Regions from separate parts of the Stappia sp. G46H5W genome, predicted to be linked through region 4. Evidence: riboswitches for the same ligand, from Rfam matches in the RefSeq annotation. Region 4 holds a riboswitch; each other region holds the start of a gene.
The links. A riboswitch is a leader RNA that binds a small molecule or an ion and turns the genes downstream of it on or off. The one in region 4 is predicted to bind cobalamin.
Positions count from the first base shown of each region.

Region 1 (4,696 bases), 270 kb from region 4:
ACCGCGCGCACGGGCAGCGGCGTCGAGCCGATGGCAACGGCGGCCACCAGCAGCGCGATGACCGCCAGCAGGCTAACCGCCAGGACCAGCGCCAGCCGCATGGCTCAGAACGCCTCCGGATGCATGGCCCGGGCGAGCCGCTCGATGCCCTCGACATTCGCCGGTCCCGGCGTCAGTTCCTCATAGCGCAGAGGCAGATAGCGGGCGTTCTTCACAGCTTCGGTCTGGCTCATCACCGGATGGGCTTCCAGGAAGGCGCGCAGCTTGTCCGCCCCGCCGCCGTCCTGGTAGTCGAGCAGGATGATGAACTGCGGGTCGGCTGCCGCCACCGCCTCCCACGAGGTGGTGCCCCAGCTGGTCTCCATGTCGGCGGTGACGTTGCGCCCGCCGGCCGCCTCGATCATCGCCGTCGGCATGGCGAAGCGGCCTGCGGTAAACGGCTTGTCCTCGCCGGAATCGTAGAGGAACACCTTCAGCTCGCGGTTCTCGCCGATGCGCTCGGTCAGCTCCGCCATCCGTGCCTTCCAGCCGTCGACCAGCGCCTGGGCCTCGGCCTCCTTGCCGAAGATGGTGCCCAGCCGCAGCATGTCGCCATAGAGCAGGTCGAGCGAGGCGGCGGGTCGCGCCTTGTCCAGATGGATGCAGCTCTCGGTGAGGATCAGCGTCTTGATGCCGTGCGGCGCCAGCGTGTCCGGGGTGACGTCGCCGCCCGGCTTCATGCCGTAGTACCAGCCGGCGAAGAACAGGTCCGGATCGGCCGCGACGAGATTTTCCAGCGTCGGATATTTCGGCGCGATCTCGGGGATGTCGCCGCGCTTGCGCTCGAACTCCTCGCTGGTCTTGTACCAGCCGCTGATGCCGCTGACGCCGACCATCCGGTCTTGCAGGCCGAGCGCGAAGGCCATCTCGCTCATGTTGATGTCCTGCACCACGATGCGCTCGGGCGCAGCCTCGAAGGTCAGCGGCGTCCCGCAATTGTCGACGGTGACGGGAAAGGCGAGGGCCGGTGCGGCAAGGGCCATCGCAGCGGTGAACAGGGAAAGGCGCTTGAGGCCGGACTTCTTCATGGGGGACAGACTCCTCGTGAGGATGAAAAACCGTGGAACGCTGGGAAAAGGCGAGGGCGCGGCTCAGCCGCGCGTCGCCACCGCACGCAGATGCGGCGCGCCGGGCGCGGGACGCTCGGGTCCTGAAAGCTCTGACCCTGAAAGCTCGCCGGCAATGCCGGTGCCGAACCGCCCCTCGATGGGGATGTCCAGCACGCTGATCTGGCGGGCCTCCACCGGATGCTGCATCCGGTGCATGTCGACGCTGAAGACCGCGCGCACCCGCTCGCTCGACAGCACCTCGACCGGATGGCCGTGCGCGACCAGCCGGCCGCCCTGGATCAGCGCCACATGGCTGGCGAAGGCCTCGATCAGGGTCAGGTCGTGCAAGGCCGCGACCACTGTGATGCCGAGGCCCGAGACGAGGCTGAGCAGCTCGCCGCGCGCCAGCGGATCGAGATGGTTCGTCGGTTCGTCCAGGACCAGGATGCGCGGGCGCTGGCAGATGGCGCGGGCGATCTTCGCCCGCTGGCGCTCGCCGCCGGAAATCTCGCTCATGCGCCGGTCGGAAAAGCGCGTCAGGTCGGCCAGCGTCAGCGCCTCCTGCGTTGCCCTGGCGCTCGCCTCGCGTCCGCCGGTGCGGTGATGCGGCAGCTGGCCGAGGGAGACATATTGCGAGACGGTCAGCCGGTCGTCGCTCTCCTCGCTCTGGCCGACATAGGCGATGACGCGGGCGCGCTCGGTGATCGGCACATTGCGATACGGCCTGCCGCCGAGCAGCATCTCGCCGCCGGTCGGCTCGCTCAGCCCGGCGATCAGCCGGATCAGTGTCGACTTGCCCGCGCCGTTCGGCCCGGCAATGACGAGGATCTCGCCGTCATGCACATGCAGCGTCAGGTCGGAGAGGAGCGCGTCCGCGCCGCGCGGCCGGTAGGCGACCTCGCGCAGCTCCAGCACCACCGGGGTTCCGCTGTGATGGCTCATGCGCCGTTCTCCCGGCCCGGCGATCCGGGGTCGAAAGCGGGCAGGGCGGGCATGCGCGCCAGCGTCTTGCCCTTCAGCCCGTCGGGGCGCTGCAGCGAGGAGCACCAGCCGTCTTCGAGTTCGCCATATTGCCGGGCGAAGGCGACCAGCGTCTCCACGTCGCGTTCCGGCTCGATGTCGCCGAACAGATAGCTCGCCTTGCCGTCGGCCTGATAGGCGACCGTGCAGGGGTGCGAGCAGCCGGCCATGCAGGCCGCACCCGCCACGCTCACATGCGCCAGGCCGCCCTCGGCAAGTGCGGCGCTCAGGGCCTCGATCAGGTCCTTGCCCGGCTGTTCGCGCGTTTGCGGATCGCGGCAGGTGGTGCACACGGTGATGCGGTGCCGGCGCGTATCGGGAGCTGCGTCCATGCGGCGTTCGCCGAGCGCCAGGTCATGCGCCATGGCGATGCCCCGCGCGTTCGCCCGCAAGGTTCGGCAAGCTGCGGATAAAGGCCCTGGATGGGCGGAAGATGGACTCGTTGCGTGTCATGGCTACCTTCCCGGAACACCCCGTCCGGTCGTCGTTGCGGGAGATGGCAGGTCTCCTGGCTCGCGGGTCCGGTCCGGCCGCGCCTTCCCGCCCGGCTTCGGGCAGTGGCATCGTGCGGCTGGACCTGGGCCATTCGTCCGGTAAAGGACGTCGGCCCCGGCCGCTTACAGTTGCGGGGGCAGCCACGGTCTCGGCCCCTGATGGGTACGCCTCACCGTGTTCCCTTTTCATGCCTCTGGCGGTTCGGCCGTCGGCAACCATCGCCGCCAAACTGGCAGATGACGGGGACCGCATCAAGACCAATCGCCCAAAGCCATCGCCGCCGTCTCACGCCGCGGCGCTGCCCCAGGCGGGGAAGGGGTCGTCGAGCCCGGTCCAGCGCTCCGGATGAAAGCCCGTATCGGCGACCAGCGCCGCGTCGAGTTCGGCGCGGATCGCCGCCTCGTCCATGCCGCTCGTGCCGATGAAGACGATTTCCTGCCGCCGGTCGCCCCACACGGGATGCAGGTAGGGCTCCATCGCCCGCTGCCATTCGGGCGACTCGGGCCAGTGTTGGCGCGGCACCGCCGACCACCACAGCCCGCGCTTTTCGGTGGTAACGAAGGCGCCGGCCTGGCTGATCTCGCCGACGAAACGCGGCCGCGTCGCCAGCCAGAAGAAGCCCTTGGCGCGGATCACGCCCGGCCAGCTCTTGTTGACGAAGCGGCTCAGCGCGCGCGGGGCGAAGGGGCGGCGCGCCCGGTAGACGAAGGAGCGGATGCCGTATTCCTCCGTTTCCGGCACATGGTCGGCAAAGCCGTTCAGCTCCTTGAACCACAGCGGATGCTCGTGCGCCTTGTCGAAGTCGAAGCGCCCGGTGCCCAGCACGTCGCGCAAGGGAACCGCAGAGCGGTCGGTCTCCATGATCACCGCATCCGGGTTGAGGGCGCGCACGATCTGGCGCGCGGCTTCGAGATCCAGCGGCCGGGCATCGCTCACCTTGTTGAGGATGATCGTATCGGCAAACTCGATCTGGTCGACGAGCAGATCGACCAGGGTGCGCTCGTCGTCCTCGCCGAGCGATTCTCCCCGCTCGGTCAGGAAGTCGGTGGAGCCGTAGTCCTTCAGCAGATTTGCCGCGTCCACGACCGTCACCATCGAATCGAGCCGCGCCACATCGCTCAGGCTCTCGCCGTTCTCGTCGCGGAATTCGAAGGTCGAGGCGACCGGCAGCGGCTCGGAAATGCCGGTGGATTCGATCACCAGATGGTCGAAGCGGCCCTCCCGGGCCAGCGCCTGCACCTCGCGCAACAGATCCTCGCGCAGCGTGCAGCAGATGCAGCCATTGGTCATCTCCACCAGCCGCTCCTGGGTTCGCGAGACGTTGCCGCCACCCTCGCGCACCAGGCTGGCGTCGATGTTCACCTCGCTCATGTCGTTGACGATGACGGCGACCCGCAGCCCCTCGCGATTGTTGAGGATGTGGTTGAGCAGGGTGGTCTTGCCGGCGCCGAGAAAGCCGGACAGCACAGTAACGGGCAGGCGATTGTCCATCGCGAAAGCTCCTGAGCTATGATGTTATCACATAACAATGTTTGACCGAAAGAAAGGCGGCCGGAACCGCCACGATTATTTAATCTCTCGGCCGTTCCCCCGGCCACGCGAAGCGCGCGCCGGGGCCTGTTGGTTGCCAGAGCGGCGGCGAGGACACGCCGACGCGCGCCCACGCCCCGCCTGTCGTCCCTGTTTCGGCGCAGCCGAAGACCGGGATCCAGTAACCCCAGGACGTGCGGCCCGAGCCGTGACGTCGCCGCGAGCGCCCCTCGTCGAGGCTGGGGAACTGCTTGCGCAAACCTGCCCATCCCGGCGGATACTGGATGCCTGCCTGCGCAGGCGTGACAGCCGTGGAAGATAGCGATGCGCTCCCGCCTCAGCCGTTGCCGCCAAGGCACTGTTCCATCGAGCTGGCCAGTCCGTCGATCAGGCCGAAATAGAGGTCCGGCCCGTCGGCGAGTTCCGCGCCCAGCGGATCGAGAACGCCCGAGCGGGCAGCGGTGCCCTCGGTCACCACCTGGATCAGCTTCGGTTCGAACTGCGGCTCGGCGAAGACGCAGGTCGCGCCCAGCTCGCCGATGCGGGCCTTGATCTCTGCGACC
Region 1 is NZ_JBZFLL010000001.1:22,277-26,972, reverse strand. It holds gene ACVJ6E_RS00135 (FecCD family ABC transporter permease) at 1-101, opposite strand, end outside; gene ACVJ6E_RS00130 (ABC transporter substrate-binding protein) at 105-1,067, opposite strand; gene ACVJ6E_RS00125 (ABC transporter ATP-binding protein) at 1,131-2,030, opposite strand; gene ACVJ6E_RS00120 (DUF1636 family protein) at 2,027-2,473, opposite strand; cobalamin riboswitch at 2,590-2,838, opposite strand; gene zigA (zinc metallochaperone GTPase ZigA) at 2,889-4,094, opposite strand; gene znuA (zinc ABC transporter substrate-binding protein ZnuA) at 4,471-4,696, opposite strand, start outside.
Region 1: linked by a shared signal. The riboswitch ahead of ACVJ6E_RS00120 (DUF1636 family protein) and the one ahead of cobU (bifunctional adenosylcobinamide kinase/adenosylcobinamide-phosphate guanylyltransferase) in region 4 are both predicted to bind cobalamin.

Region 2 (4,696 bases), 530 kb from region 4:
CCCTGCAGCCGCTCGCCGAAGGCGAAGGCGAGGGTGGCGGCAAGCAGCAGGAAGGGAACGACGGCCGAGAAGGCCTCGTTGGTGGAGACAAGCAGCAGAAGCGAGCCGAGGAAGCCGCCGAACGCGGTGGCGATGACGACGCGGATCAGCAGGCGCGGGTCGAGGGCGGCGATCTCCTTGCGAAAGCCGGCGACGCCGCCGAGATAGCCGGGAAACACCGCGACCGCGCTGGTCGCGTTGGCCGTCACCACCGGCACCCCGGTATAGACGAGCGCGGGGAAGGTCAGGAACGTGCCGCCCCCCGCGATCGTGTTGAGCATGCCGGCGGCGAAGGCTGCCGTCGCCAGCACCATGTAGTCGAGCATGGGTGGGTGTCCTCTCTCTTGTCCCTTGCGCGGACCTCAGGCGGCCGAGGGGCCGGGATCCTCAGGTCCGTTATATCCGCCTGCCCGGGGGCGGTCTGCGCCTGCCAAGGCGCCATGCACCAGTTTCAGCAAGGGCCGGCGGCGCGCCGGCTCCGGCATCGCCTGTGCCGCCGTCTCGCCGGTCTCTCCGGTGCTGCCGCCGCCGCTGCGCCGCGCGGCTTCCGGCTGGAAATGCACCTTCTGCAGCAGGATGCGTTCCTGCCGCCCGGCCCCGTCCTGAAGCACGAATTCCTCGCCTTCGGACAGGCCGAGCAGGGCCAGCCCCCGCCGGGTGGTGATCGGCAGGAACATGCCCATCGGCATGGACAGGTGGTCGTGCGAGATCACCCGCGTGTCGGGCGTGCGCCCGTCGACGCTGTAGGTGACGCGGCTGCTCAAGGTGGCGACCGTCTCCGGCACGTCCTCGCGGAAGACGATGGTCGCCGCCTCGAGCTTGCGCTTGAGGATCGGTGCGAGAGGGTCCTCGTGACCGCGGCGGCGGTCGCGCATCACCTCGAGAATGGTGAAGTCCTTGGTGGTCAGGATGCAGGTGTCGATGGACATCGCAGGTCTCCAGCGCTCCGTCCGTGGAGCGGCAAAGGTGAAACGGATCGGAGTCCCCCTGGCCGCTTTCGGTCGCGGCACAGGGGTCAGGATCCTGCGATGAGACACCCTCCGAAAATCGCCAGCCGGTCGCGCGGCTTCGGCTCGGTGCTTGCCCCGGTTCCGGTGGTGGTCATGCCGGACGGGCCTCGGCCTCGGCCACGGCGGGGAACTCGACGCTCTCCACGGTCAGCCGGTGGGTGCGCCCGTCCAGCGAGGTCCAGTCGATGGACTGGCCGGCAGACAGGCCGATCAGGGCGGCGCCGATCGGGGTGAGGACGGAAATCTTGCCCTCGGCAATGTTGGCATCGCCCGGGAAGACCAGCGTCACGGTGCGGTCCTCGCCGGCATCGGTGGTGAAGCGCAGCCGCGATCCCATGCGAACGACGTCGGCGGAAATGCGCCGGTCGTCGACGACGCGGGCGCGGTCGAGCTCGCTCGCCAGCTGATCCGCGACAGCGGGATTGCGGGAGGAAATGGAATCGGCAAGCCCGGACAGCCGCTCGTGGTCCGAGCGGGTCAAGGTGATGGCGGGCTTGCGCTTCTTCTGGATGGCTGGAGCCATTCTCGGCATCCTTGCAATGTTGTAAGGCCGCCGACGCACGTGAGCGCGCGTCGGGCGGTCATGATCTGTTGTGGGAAGTTGTTCGCCGCCTTGGTGGCCTGCTGTCTGCCCGCTAGGGGACGAGCCGGCCTATGCCCCGCGGCCGGGGCGCGACGCGACCGAGCCGGGGGTCAGTGTCCCGCGATGGGGCACACCCTGAAAATGGAAAGCAGGCGCGGAGCGGTCGTGTACATTCCAAGAAGGTCGGTGCTTGCGGGGCGAAAGTCAAGTCACGGCTTTCCCGGACGCGGCAAGCAGGCGCGCAGAACCCTGCGAGGGGCCGGATTCGCGCAGCCCCCGGGTTGCCATGCCGGCCTGCGCGGCAGCCGGGAGCGGGCCGGCAGGCGTCCTGACGCAGCGTCTGGTTGTGCCTGCGAACAGGGCATCGACAGATGATTGACTCCGGCGCGCGAAACCGCTCTCTTTTACGGCGACAGAGGTTCCGGACATGTCCGGATGAAAAGGGAACACGGTGAGGCGTACCCAACAGGGACCGAAACCGTGGCTGCCCCCGCAACTGTGAACGGAGAGTGGACGCTCGAAGGCCACTGACCCCGCCGCCAAAGGCAGGGTTGGGAAGGTGAATGTCCGCGATGACCCGTGAGCCAGGAGACCTGCCCCTGTCGGTCACCCGACCTTCGATACGGGGTGTGTCGAGGCGCGGCTTTCCGTTGAGGTGACACCCGAAAACCGCCTGCGTCCGCAGGCCGCCGCCTTGCGTCTTCGCGCGGGGTTGCGCGGTCGCGTCCGCTGGCTCGTGCCGTATCGCGACGGGACGCCGAGGGGCGTTTCGGCGCACGTCAGGGGTGTGTCTGGATGAATTCGATTTCGCGTGGCGCCTTGCGCGCCGGGCCGGTGGCCGCTGTGCTGGGGGCCGGATTGGGGGCCGCGATGGTGCTGGCGCCGGGAAGTGCCCGAGCCCAGGATTTCGAGGCGCAAGGCTTCGACGCGCAAGGGGGATACGAGGAGCCGACGCAGCTGCGCCGGGTCGTCGTCTCGGCCGGGCGCACGCCGGTCGCCGCCGAAGCGGTGGGCCGTGCTCACACGGTGATCACGGGCGAGGAGCTGGAGACGACGCAGCAGCGCTATGTCGCCGATGCCCTGCGCAAGGTGCCGGGCCTGGCGGTGTCGCGCACCGGCGGCAATGGCGGCATGACCCAGATCCGCATCCGCGGCTCGGAAGCCAACCATGTGCTGGTGCTGATCGACGGCGTCGAGGTGGCGGCCACCTCCAGCGGCGAATTCGACTTCGGCGGGTTGCAGGTCGCCGACATCGAGCGGATCGAGGTGCTGCGCGGCCCGCAAAGCGCCATCTACGGCTCCAACGCCAGCTCCGGCGTCATCGCCATCACCACCAAGGGCGGTATCCACAACGACCTGGAAATCACCGGGCGCACAGAAACGGGCACCGACAAGACGGTGGCCGGCCATCTGGGCGTGCGCGGCGGCGGCGAGAGGTTCGACATCGCGGTCTCCGGCGCCTGGCGGCAGAACGAGGGCTTCAACATCTCCCAGTTCGGCTCGGAGAAGGACGGCGACCGCAACGCGACGCTGAACGGCCGTTTCAACTGGGACATCACCGAGGCCTTGAGCCTCGATCTCAGCGCCCGCTATGTCGACCGCAAGTCGGACACGGACGACCAGGACTCCTCCTGGCCGCCGACCCCGACGGAAGGCCTTGTCATCGACACGCCCGGATACAACGCGACGAAGGAGTTCTACTCCGGCGTCGGCCTGTCCTGGTCGCTATTCGACGACCGGCTGGTGCAGAAGGCGCGCGCCGAATACTCCGGACTGGAGCGGCGCGGCTTCAACTCCGGCAGCCTGAACGGCAACGACGACCGCCGCCTGCACCTCAGCTATCAGGCGACGGTGACGGCGACGACGCCGGACTTCCTCGACGCCGAACACAGCCTGACCGGCGCCATCGAGTGGGAGCGCGAGCACTACAAGAACGCCTTTCCCGCCTACGATCCCTCGCAGGTTCCCGGCAAGCAGCGCGACCTGACCAGCTATGTCGCCGAGTATCGCGGCGCGTTCCTCGACGCCCTGTTCTTCAGCGCAGGCCTGCGTTACGACCGCAACGACCAGTTCAAGGACACGCTGACCTACAGCGCCAGCGCCGCCTATCAGCTGCACGAGACCGGTACGCGCTTCCACGCCTCCATCGGCACGGGCATCACCAACCCGACCTTTTTCGAGCAGTTCGGCTTCATTCCGGCGACCTTCACCGGAAATCCGAACCTGCGGCCGGAAAAGAACTTCGCCTGGGACATCGGCATCGAGCAAAGGTTCTGGGGCGGGCGAGCGGTCGCCGACGTGACCTATTTCAACGAGCGGCTGGAAGACGAGATCTGGACGCCCTGGGTGGCGGGCGCCGGCTCCTCGCCGGCCAACATGGACGGGATCAGCAGGCGCCAGGGCATCGAGGTGTCGCTCGGCGTGGAACTGCTGGCCGACCTCTACGCCAAGGGCACCTACACCTATCTGGATGCGACCGAGCCGACGGGCCTGCAGGAGGTGCGCCGGCCCAAGCACTCCGGCTCGCTCAGCCTCGTCTATGCCTTCCACGAAGGGCGGGGAAACCTCTTCCTCGACACGATCTTCAACGGCCGGATGAAGGACAACGAGTTCATCAGCGCAACGCCGCAGACCCGGGTGACGCTGTCCGAGTATTTCCTTGTGAATGTCGGTGCCGACTACAGGGTTTCTGACAATTTCACGGTCTATGGGCGGGTGGAGAACCTGCTCGATCAGCAGTACCAGGAAGTCTACAGCTACAACTCACAAGGACTGACCGCCTATGCGGGCATCAAGGCGAGCTTCTGACGCCAGGGGCGGGGCGGCGGGGATTGTCCTCGCCGCCCTGCTGGCGCTGTCGGGTCCGGGCACCGTCGCCACCGCGTCCGCCACGGGCGAGACGCCCCGGCGGGTGGTGTCGATGAACCTGTGCACCGACCAGATCGCCATGCTGGTGGCCGCGCCCGGCCAGCTCATCTCGGTCTCCTACCTGGCGGCCCGGCCCGACGTCTCGTTGATGAGCGCGCAGACGGCCGGGCTGACGATCAATCACGGGCTGGCGGAG
Region 2 is NZ_JBZFLL010000001.1:819,374-824,069, reverse strand. It holds gene ACVJ6E_RS03305 (sulfite exporter TauE/SafE family protein) at 1-365, opposite strand, end outside; gene ACVJ6E_RS03300 (GreA/GreB family elongation factor) at 402-968, opposite strand; gene rnk (nucleoside diphosphate kinase regulator) at 1,141-1,572, opposite strand; cobalamin riboswitch at 2,032-2,247, shown strand; gene ACVJ6E_RS03290 (TonB-dependent receptor domain-containing protein) at 2,428-4,440, shown strand; gene ACVJ6E_RS03285 (ABC transporter substrate-binding protein) at 4,415-4,696, shown strand, end outside.
Region 2: linked by a shared signal. The riboswitch ahead of ACVJ6E_RS03290 (TonB-dependent receptor domain-containing protein) and the one ahead of cobU (bifunctional adenosylcobinamide kinase/adenosylcobinamide-phosphate guanylyltransferase) in region 4 are both predicted to bind cobalamin.

Region 3 (4,696 bases), 210 kb from region 4:
TCGAGACCGACTTCGAGATCGGTCAGCACAACCTGGAGGGGCAGCTCGGTCCCTTCGGTTTCGACATCCACAACCCGGTCTTCCTTATTTCCAGCCTGTCGATCGTTGCCTTCGTGGTCTACGCGCTGGTGGCGCCCGAGCAGGCGGCCTCGTTCTTCGGCTGGCTGCGGCCTGCCCTGACCAGCACCTTCGACTGGTTCTTCATGAGCGCGGCCAATGTCTTCGTGGTGTTCTGCCTGTTCCTGATCGTCAGCCCGTGGGGCAGCGTCCGCCTCGGCGGCAAGGAGGCGAGCCCGGACTACAGCTATGCCGGCTGGTTCGCGATGCTGTTCGCTGCCGGCATGGGCATCGGCCTTATGTTCTTCGGCGTGCTCGAGCCGGTCTATCACATGGCCATCTCGTCGCCCCTCGGCGTGCCCTCGCCGTTTGCGGCCGACGGCTCGATCATCCCGGAGAACGTCGAGGCGGCCAAGGAGATGGGCCTTGCGGCGACCATCTACCACTGGGGCCTGCACCCCTGGGCGATCTATGCCGTGGTGGCGCTGGCGCTGGCGCTGTTCAGCTTCAACAAGGGCCTGCCGCTGTCGATCCGCTCGGCGTTCTACCCGATCTTCGGCGAGCGCGTGTGGGGCTGGACCGGCCATGTTATCGACACGCTGGCCGTGTTCGCGACGCTGTTCGGCCTTGCCACCTCGCTCGGCCTCGGCGCCCAGCAGGCCAATGCCGGCCTTGAGCACATCTACGGCATTCCGAACACGATCACCGTACAGGTGATCCTGATCATCGGCATCACCTCCATCGCCCTGGTCTCGGTGCTGCGCGGGCTCGACGGCGGCGTCAAGGTGTTGTCGGAGATCAACATGGTGATCGCCGCCGTACTGCTGCTGTTCGTGCTGTTCGCCGGCCCGACGGTCGCGATCCTCGGCGATTTCGTCACCGGTCTCGGCGCCTATGGTGCCGACCTGGTGGGCCTGTCGAACCCGATCGGGCGCACCGACGACGACTATCGCCAGGGCTGGACGGCCTTCTACTGGGCGTGGTGGATCTCGTGGTCGCCGTTCGTCGGCATGTTCATCGCCCGGGTCAGCCGCGGTCGCACGGTGCGCGAGTTCATCACCTGCGTGCTGCTGATCCCCTCGCTGGTCTGCGTGCTGTGGATGGCCGTGTTCGGCGGCGTTGCCATCGACCAGGTTCTCTCGGACCCGGCGACCAGCGCGGTCAAGGCCAACGTGATCGACAGCTACAGCCCGGAACTGTCGCTCTTCGCCATGCTCGAGGGCCTGCCGCTCTCGGCCATCACCTCGACCATCGCCATCGTGCTGGTCATCGTGTTCTTCGTCACCTCGTCCGACTCGGGCTCGCTGGTGATCGACACGATCACCGCCGGCGGCAAGGTCGACGCGCCGGTGCCCCAGCGCGTGTTCTGGTGCACCTTCGAGGGACTGGTGGCCATCGTGCTGCTGATCGGCGGCGGGCTCGGCTCGCTTCAGGCGATGGTCATCTCGACCGGTCTTCCCTTCACGATCGTCCTGCTCCTGATGTGCGTGGCGATCTTCAAGGGTCTGCAGACCGAGGAGCGCTGACGCACTCGCGCCTCGCTTCTCGGGGCATAGGGTTTCGGCCCTAAGGGGGAAAGGGCGCGGCCTTGACGGGCCGCGCCCTTTTTTTTGCCTGTCGGTCGCCGCTGCGTCCTGCATGTCCGACGCCCCGCATACCCTCTGCCGTCACCCCGGACGAGCATCGCGAGATCCGGGGCCCATTCGTTCCCAGAGCGGCAGCGAAACACGCCAGCGCCCACCCCACACTGAGCCTGTCATCCCGGTTTCGGCGAAGCCGAAGACCGGGATCCAGTAACCCCAGGCCGCACGGTTCGAGCCGTGACGTCGCCGCGAGCGCCCTTCGTCGAGGGCATCCGCTTTCGCAAACCCACACGCCCCCGGCGGATACTGGATGCCTGCCTTCGCAGGCATGACAGCCGTGGGGATGGCGGCGCCTCCCACCTCACGCCTGCCGAGGGTGCCAATGGGTCCCGGGTCGCGGCTGCGCCTTGCCCGGGATGACAGCCGAGTAGGAGGCGCCGCCTCGCATCACCTCAACTGCCGCCCTTTGCCGTCCCTCCTCCGGCTTTGCCCCACCCTCCGCCGTCACCCCGGACGAGCATCGCGAGATCCGGGGCCCATTCGTTCCCAGAGCGGCGGCGAAACACGCCAGCGCACCCCACGCTCAGCCTGTCATCCCGGTTTCGGCGAAGCCGAAGACCGGGATCCAGTAACCCCAGGCCGCACGGTTCGAGTCGTGACGGCACCGCGAGCGCCCTTCGTCGCGGGGCATCCGCTTTCGCAAACCCACACGCCCCAGCGGATACTGGATGCCTGCCTTCGCAGGCATGACAGCCGTGGGGATGGCGGCGCCTCCCACCTCACGCCTGCCCAGAGCGCCAATGGGGCACGGCCTCTGCCTCATTTCCCGGCACGAAACGCCGTGTTTCGAACAGGATCGGACGAAAATTGATCTTGTCACACCAACTCCCCGCCCTCTAGCATTGCAAGGTGATGGTACCCGTGAGGCAAAGCCGAACGCGGGTGAAAAGGGAACACGGCGAGGCGTACCCAACAGGGACCGAATCCGTGGCTGCCCCCGCAACTGTGAGCGGCGAGCGCTGTCCCAATGCCACTGGCCCTTCGGCCGGGAAGGCGGACAGGCGCAATGAACCGCGAGCCAGGAGACCTGCCATCAGCCGCGGCGCAAGCATTTCTTGCGCCTTTCCCATAGCTCCGCGCACGGTGGGTGCGCCAAGGAGGCTGATATGCATATCGAACCCGGCGTCGTCGACGGCGCCAAGATTCTACTCAGCGTTGCGACCGCCGCCGCGTCTGTCGGCCTGATCGGCAAGATGGCGATCGACACTATACGCCGCGACGGGGGCTTTGCCGCCCTGGTGGTCCGCTCGGTGATCGCGACCGCGCTGGTCTTCTGCTTCTTCGAAGTGCTTCCGACCAAGCCGGTCGGCGTGTCCGAGGTTCACGTCATTCTCGGCTCGACGCTCTATCTGATGCTCGGTGCCGGTCCGGCCGGCATCGGCCTTGCGCTCGGCCTGCTGGTGCAGGGCGTTTTCTTCGCCCCGGCCGACCTGCCGCAATACGGCATGAACCTTACGACGCTGATCGTGCCGCTCTTCGCCATGAGCCTGCTGGCAAGCCGCATCATTCCGGCTAAGACCGCCTACAAGGATGTCAGCTACAAGCAGGCGCTGGCCCTTTCGACCAGCTACCAGGGCGGCATCGTCGCCTGGGTCGGCTTCTGGGCGCTCTATGGCGGCGGTCTCGGCGCCGAGAACCTCGCCAATGTCGGCAGCTTCGGCCTCGCCTACCTGACGGTGATCATCGTCGAGCCGCTGGTCGATCTGGCCGTGCTCGCCGGCGCCAAGCTGTTCGACAAGGCCCGCACCGGCCTCGTCTTCCAGCAGCGCCTCTACCACGCTGCCGCCTGACGGCATCTCTTTCCGGCCGCCTCGTGCGGCCGGTCTTCTTTCGGGGGTCAGGCCCCTCACGCCTTGGAACAGGCAAACTGACAAAACAGCCTGAGGTGAGAAAACGTCCAGGACCTGAAGCAATGACGCGACCCATTCCGGGGCGTCCTGATCGACTTGAGAAAAGGATCGACTGCATGACGAGGTTCACATCCGCCGGGTTCGCCCGCACCGCTTTCCTGGCCGGCTCGCTGGCCGCAACCCTTGCCGCCACGGCGACGCCCGCCCTTGCGCATCTCAATCCCGGCGAGCACGGCTCGTTCGCCGCCGGTTTCAGCCATCCGCTGTTCGGCGCCGACCACATCCTGGCGATGATCGCCGTCGGCCTGTGGGCCTGGCAGATCGGCGGCCGCACGGTCGCCCTGGTGCCGGCCACCTTCGTCGGCACCATGCTGCTCGGCTTCGCCCTGGCACTTGCCGGCGTCTCCCTGCCCTTCGTCGAGCCGGCGATCCTCGCCTCGGTTGTGGCGCTCGGCCTGCTCGTGGCGCTGGCCGTCCGGCTGCCGCTCGCCGGATCGGCCGCCGTCGTCGCCGCCTTCGCCCTGTTCCACGGCCACGCCCATGGCGGCGAGATCGGCGCGGCAACGCAGCTTGCCTACGGCGCCGGCTTCGCCCTCGCGACCGCCCTGCTGCATGCCGCCGGCATCGCGCTCGGCTATGGCCTCGGCAAGCTCGCGTCCTCGCGCGGCCACGCCTTGACCCGCGTGCTCGGCGGCCTGACGGCCCTCGCCGGTGCCGCCCTGCTCATCGGCGGGTGAGCGGCCACCACTTTACCGCCTGGGACCTGAGCGGGGATAACCCGCTCAAGGGAGCACTTTTCGCCCCGTGACCTCGCCCGGAGGTCGGCTTTCGCGAGTTTGAGACCGGATTCTCGAATTTCGCGCTGTTTGCGACGGAATTTCGCAAAATCCGTCTCGAAATTTGCACGCGGCGAAACAGACATGAAAACGCCCGGGCGAGCGAGATCTCGTCCGGGCGTCTTTTCTCAAGGAATTCAGGCCTCTGCGCCGGTCAGGCAAGCCCCCGGCGGCCGAAGGTCGGACGCGGATGTCCGCCGCCCGGCGGCACGCGGCGCTTTTCCACCACGACGGGCTGGCCCTGCGGCGGCAGACCGCTCGCCGCCATCGCGGTCCGGCTGCCGCCCTGGCCGCCCCGGCCATTGGCATG
Region 3 is NZ_JBZFLL010000001.1:79,216-83,911, forward strand. It holds gene ACVJ6E_RS00360 (BCCT family transporter) at 1-1,583, shown strand, start outside; cobalamin riboswitch at 2,538-2,749, shown strand; gene ACVJ6E_RS00365 (energy-coupling factor ABC transporter permease) at 2,807-3,490, shown strand; gene ACVJ6E_RS00370 (HupE/UreJ family protein) at 3,667-4,287, shown strand; gene ACVJ6E_RS00375 (DUF805 domain-containing protein) at 4,541-4,696, opposite strand, start outside.
Region 3: linked by a shared signal. The riboswitch ahead of ACVJ6E_RS00365 (energy-coupling factor ABC transporter permease) and the one ahead of cobU (bifunctional adenosylcobinamide kinase/adenosylcobinamide-phosphate guanylyltransferase) in region 4 are both predicted to bind cobalamin.

Region 4 (4,696 bases):
GGATCGATGTTGTAGCCGCGCGCCGGCTGAATGCCGACAACCGCATTGCCGAAGCGCGTCACGGCGAGGCGGAATGCCCCCTCCTCCACATGCGGATCGTCTTGCGGCTCCCCCCAGCGCGCGGTGACCGCCTCGCGCACCGCCCGCGGCAGCCGGGCGAAGGCGGCGACATAGTCGGCGAGCGGCAGCTCAGCGCCGCCAAGGCGCACGCGGCGGGCGGCGATGTCGTTGGTCGGGCCGTCGCTGATCCGCGCCATCAGCTCGGCAGAGCCCTGCGGCGCGCCGTCGATGCGGTAGCCCTCGGCGGCAAGTGCCTGCAACAGGCGGGCGCAGGAAGCCGGCGTGTCGAGGCCGACGCCGTTGGCAAGGCGTCCGTCCTTGTTGGGATAGTTGGCAAGGATCAGCGCCACCTTACGCTCCGCCGCCGGGGTCGCGGCGAGACGGGCGATCCGCGCGGCCTGGGCGGCGACGAAGGCCACCCGGTCGGGTTTCGGCACGAAGCGCATGGTCGCGGACTGGGTGAGCGGATCGTGCGGCGCCTGCTCCTTGAACGACACGGCGCGCGTCAGAATGCGCCCGTCCACCTCCGGCATCACCACATGCATGGCGAGATCGCGGATCGACAGGCCCTGGTCGGCGTCGCGCCAGCCCTCTTCCGAGGACGAAGAGAACACCACCTGCAGCACGGGCACGCCAGGTGCGTCGAGCGGCGTTCCGCTGTGCACCTCGCCGGCCTTCGACACAGCGAAGGCGGTGGCGTTGAGCACCACGGCGGGCGGCGCGTCGGCAAAGAGCGCGGCCAGGACAGAGGCGGATTCGGCCTCCTTCAGTGAGGAAACGAAGATCGGCAGCGGGTTGATGCCCTCGCCCGCCAGCGCCTCGCACAGGGCCTCGACCGGCGCGGTCGCCGCGCTCTGCATCAAGGCCTTGTAGAAGACGATTGCCGCAACGGGGGCGGCAGGATCGGCCCAGGTCGCCCGCAGCTCGGCCAGCGTCGGGCGTGCCCGGCCGGGCAGCAGCAGGCCGGCGCGCGGCAGCGGGCGCGGGGGATCGGGCTCCTCCGCCCCATCCAGCAGATGCGCGGCGTAGCGCAGGAAGTTGCCGAGATTCTCCGCCCCGCCCTCGGCGAGGTAGCGCCACAGGTGCCTCACCTCGTCGACCGGCAGCGTGGAGCGGGCGGCAAGGTCCGCGTCCCAGCGGTCGTCGCCCGGCATCACCGCCAGGTGCAGGCCGTGGCCGCGCGCCGCCTCGGTCAGCCGCTCGACGCCATAGGGCCAGTATTCCGCCCCGCCGAGCAGACGCAGCACGACGAGCCGCGAGCCCGCCACCGTCTGCTCGGCATACATGTCGACCGAATAGGGGTGCGACAGGGCCATCAGGTTGGCAAGACGCAGGCTCGGCTGCTCCGCCCCGCCGCCCGCCGCCACGGCAGCGAGCGAGGCGAGTTCCGTATCGGCTGCCGACAGCACGACGACATCGGCCGGCGACTGGCCGAGATCGACCGCCTCGTCGCCCTGGTCGATGCGTCCGCTGCGTCCTGCGAGAATATGCATGCCGTCTCCTGCCCTGCGCCTAGCCTGTCGTCCGGATCAGGCCGCGAGCGCGCTGGCGAGCAGGCCCTCGACACGGGCAAGGTCGAAGCCGGCAAGGCCGATCACCACGACGCGGCCGGGACCGCGTGCATCGCGCGCGAACCACGCTTCGACGCGCGGGCCGACCGCCTGCACCATGGCAGGTGCCGCCTTGCCCTCGATGCCGACCGCTCCCTTGATGCGCAGGACGCCCGGCACCGCCATGGCGGCGGCAACGCGCGCTTCCAGGTCCTTCAGCGAGGCGAGCGGGGCGAGCTCGACCACATGGCTGACGAAGTCGTCGTGGTCGTGATGATGGTGGTGGTGGTGGTGGTGATCGTGGTCATGGTCGTGATCGTGATCGTGATCGTCGTGATCATGGTCATGGTCGTCGTGGTGGTGATGCTCGTGATGGCTCTCGCGGCCGTGCATGTCCTCTTCCGCGGCGCTGGCACGGCCGAGCAGCACGTCTGCGGCAAGCATGCCCTTTTCCGCCGCGACGATCTCCACCGCCGCGCGGACGCGGCCGGCGACTTCGGCGCGCACGCGCTCCAGCGTCGCCGCGTCGACGAGATCGGCCTTGTTCAGCACCACGAGATCGGCGCAGACGAGCTGGTCCTCGAACAGTTCCTCCACCGGGCTGTCATGGTCCAGCGCCTCGTCGGCGGCGCGCTGCGCGGCCAGCGCCACCTCATCGCCCGTCACGCGCCCTTCGGCGACGGCCGCCACGTCCACCACCGTCACCACCGCATCGACCGTCACACGGGTCTTGACGCTCGGCCAGGAGAAGGCGCGCACCAGCGGCTGCGGCAGGGCAAGGCCCGATGTCTCGATGACGATGTGGTCCGGCGCCTCGTCGCGGGCGATCAGCATTTCCATGGTGGGGAGAAAGTCGTCGGCGACGGTGCAGCAGATGCAGCCGTTGGTCAGCTCCACCACCTCTTCCGCCGCGCAGTCCGGATCGGCGCAGCCGTCGACCAGCGAGCCGTCGAAGCCCATGTCGCCGAATTCGTTGACGATGAGCGCGATGCGCTTGCCCTTCGCCTCGCGCAGGAGGTTGGAGAGCAGCGTCGTCTTTCCGGCCCCCAGGAAGCCGGTGACGATGGTGGCCGGGATCTTGCCGGCGGTGCGGGGCGTGGATGCGGTCATAGGCGAATCTCCGGCTGAAGGTGGGACGGCTTGAGAACGAGCGGCAGGCCGGCGGCGACGAGCACCGCGACATCGGCGACTTCCGCGATGCGGCGATTGAGGCGCCCCTGCTCGTCGCGAAAGCGGCGGGCGAGCGCATTGTCGGGAACGATGCCCGATCCGACCTCGTTGGTGACGAGAACGACGGGACCGGGCGCTGCGCGCAGCGCCTCGGCAAGCCGGGCCGTTTCCGCTTCCGGATCGGCCTCGGCGAAAATCAGGTTGCTGAGCCACAGCGTCAGGCAATCGACGAGGATGGCGCTTTGCGCCGTGCTTTCGGCGGCGATGACGCCGGCAAGGTCGCGCGGCTCCTCGATGGTGCGCCAGCCGCCGCCCCGCTGGTCGCGGTGGCGGTCGACGCGCTGGCGCATCTCGTCATCGAAGGGTGTGCAGGTGGCGACATAGATGCGCTCGCGCTGCGCTGCGCTCACCAGCCCTTCGGCATAAAGGCTCTTGCCCGAGCGTGCGCCGCCCGTCACCAGCACGGTGCGGGCCGCAACAGGGGCCGGGGCAGGCAGGGGATCGGATGCGGGAGCATGGCTCACGCGCAGGTCTCCCCGCGGCTGGATATGCCGGGAGAGCTGAAGCGGCGGGCGCCCTTCAACGGGAACATTCTGGCCTCCTGCCGTCCACCCGACGGCGCGTGACGTTTCGGGCCGGGCCCCGTGGGGGCCCGGATGATCCGGCTCGTCTCCTGGCTCGCGGGTCGTCGCCTTGTCCTGCCCTTCCCGGACCAAAAGGCCCAGTGGTTCATGCAGGAAGACTCGCCGCTCACAGTTGCGGGGGCAGCTGCGGATTCGGGAGCCCGACTTGGGTCCTCCCCCACCGCATTCCGACTTTCCCCTTTCATCGGACTTCGTCCGTCAGAAAGGACCGGAGGATGACGACTCATAGCCTGCCGAAGGGCCCCGCGTCCAGCAGCGAGGCGGAAAGGCCTTGCACGCCTTCCCTTGCGGAGTATTTGCCGGCGCACGCGAAAAAGCCCCGATAGCCGCGCCCCGCCCCGACTGTGGAAAAGTTTTGCGACAAAGGGCTTGGCAAGCGGCGGCGCAGTTTGCTATACGCCTGCCACCGACGCGGTGCATCTGCCCCGCGTGATTGGTGATCCCCGGTAGCTCAGTGGTAGAGCAAGCGGCTGTTAACCGCTTGGTCGCTGGTTCGAATCCGGCCCGGGGAGCCACTCTTTTTAGTTCCCTCAAAAATATCCGATCTTGCCGCCACCGCACGACGCAACGCGCCGCGCGGCAATTTGCGTTTGCCTCACCCCTCGCGGTTCAGCTGCCAGATCGAGAAGTTCAGCGCGGCGGCGAAGGTGACCCAGGCGAGATACGGCACGAGCAGCAGCGCCGCGAACATGTGCACCGGCCAGAACAGTAGAATCGTCGCGAGAATCGACAGCCACACCAGCACGATGTCGATCATGCCGAGGTCCGGGCGGTGCAGGCCGAAGAACAGCGGCGTCCACACGCCGTTGAGCGCCAGCTGAATGCCGTAGACGGTGAGCGGCAGGGCCGCGCCTGCAAAGCCCGCCTCGCGCCAGACCAGCCAGCCGGACACCGCGATCATCACGTAGAGCATCGTCCACACCGGGGCGAACAGCTTGTTGGGCGGGCGCCAGGACGGCTTCTTAAGGCGTTCGTACCATTCGCCGGGGCGGAACAGCGCCCCGGTCAGGGCGGCGAGAAAACAGGCTGCCAGAAACCCCAGAAGAGCCGGCAGGGTCGACGAATCCATCAGCTTTGCCTCGAACGTTCACGAACCATTGTGCTCGGGGGCGAGCCCCTCTTGCCAAGCCAACGCATCGCGGGCTGGCCAAGTTCCCCCTCATTTATCCTCGGCGAGCGTATGGGCAACCAGCGCGTTGGCATGACCATGGCCGAGCCCGTGGGTTTGCTTCAGCCAGGCCACCAGTTCCATGTGCTTGAGACCGGACTGCG
Region 4 is NZ_JBZFLL010000001.1:288,235-292,930, forward strand. It holds gene cobN (cobaltochelatase subunit CobN) at 1-1,553, opposite strand, end outside; gene cobW (cobalamin biosynthesis protein CobW) at 1,590-2,720, opposite strand; gene cobU (bifunctional adenosylcobinamide kinase/adenosylcobinamide-phosphate guanylyltransferase) at 2,717-3,304, opposite strand; cobalamin riboswitch at 3,427-3,652, opposite strand; tRNA gene ACVJ6E_RS01085 (tRNA-Asn) at 3,865-3,939, shown strand; gene ACVJ6E_RS01090 (TspO/MBR family protein) at 4,020-4,493, opposite strand; gene ACVJ6E_RS01095 (DUF4287 domain-containing protein) at 4,584-4,696, opposite strand, start outside.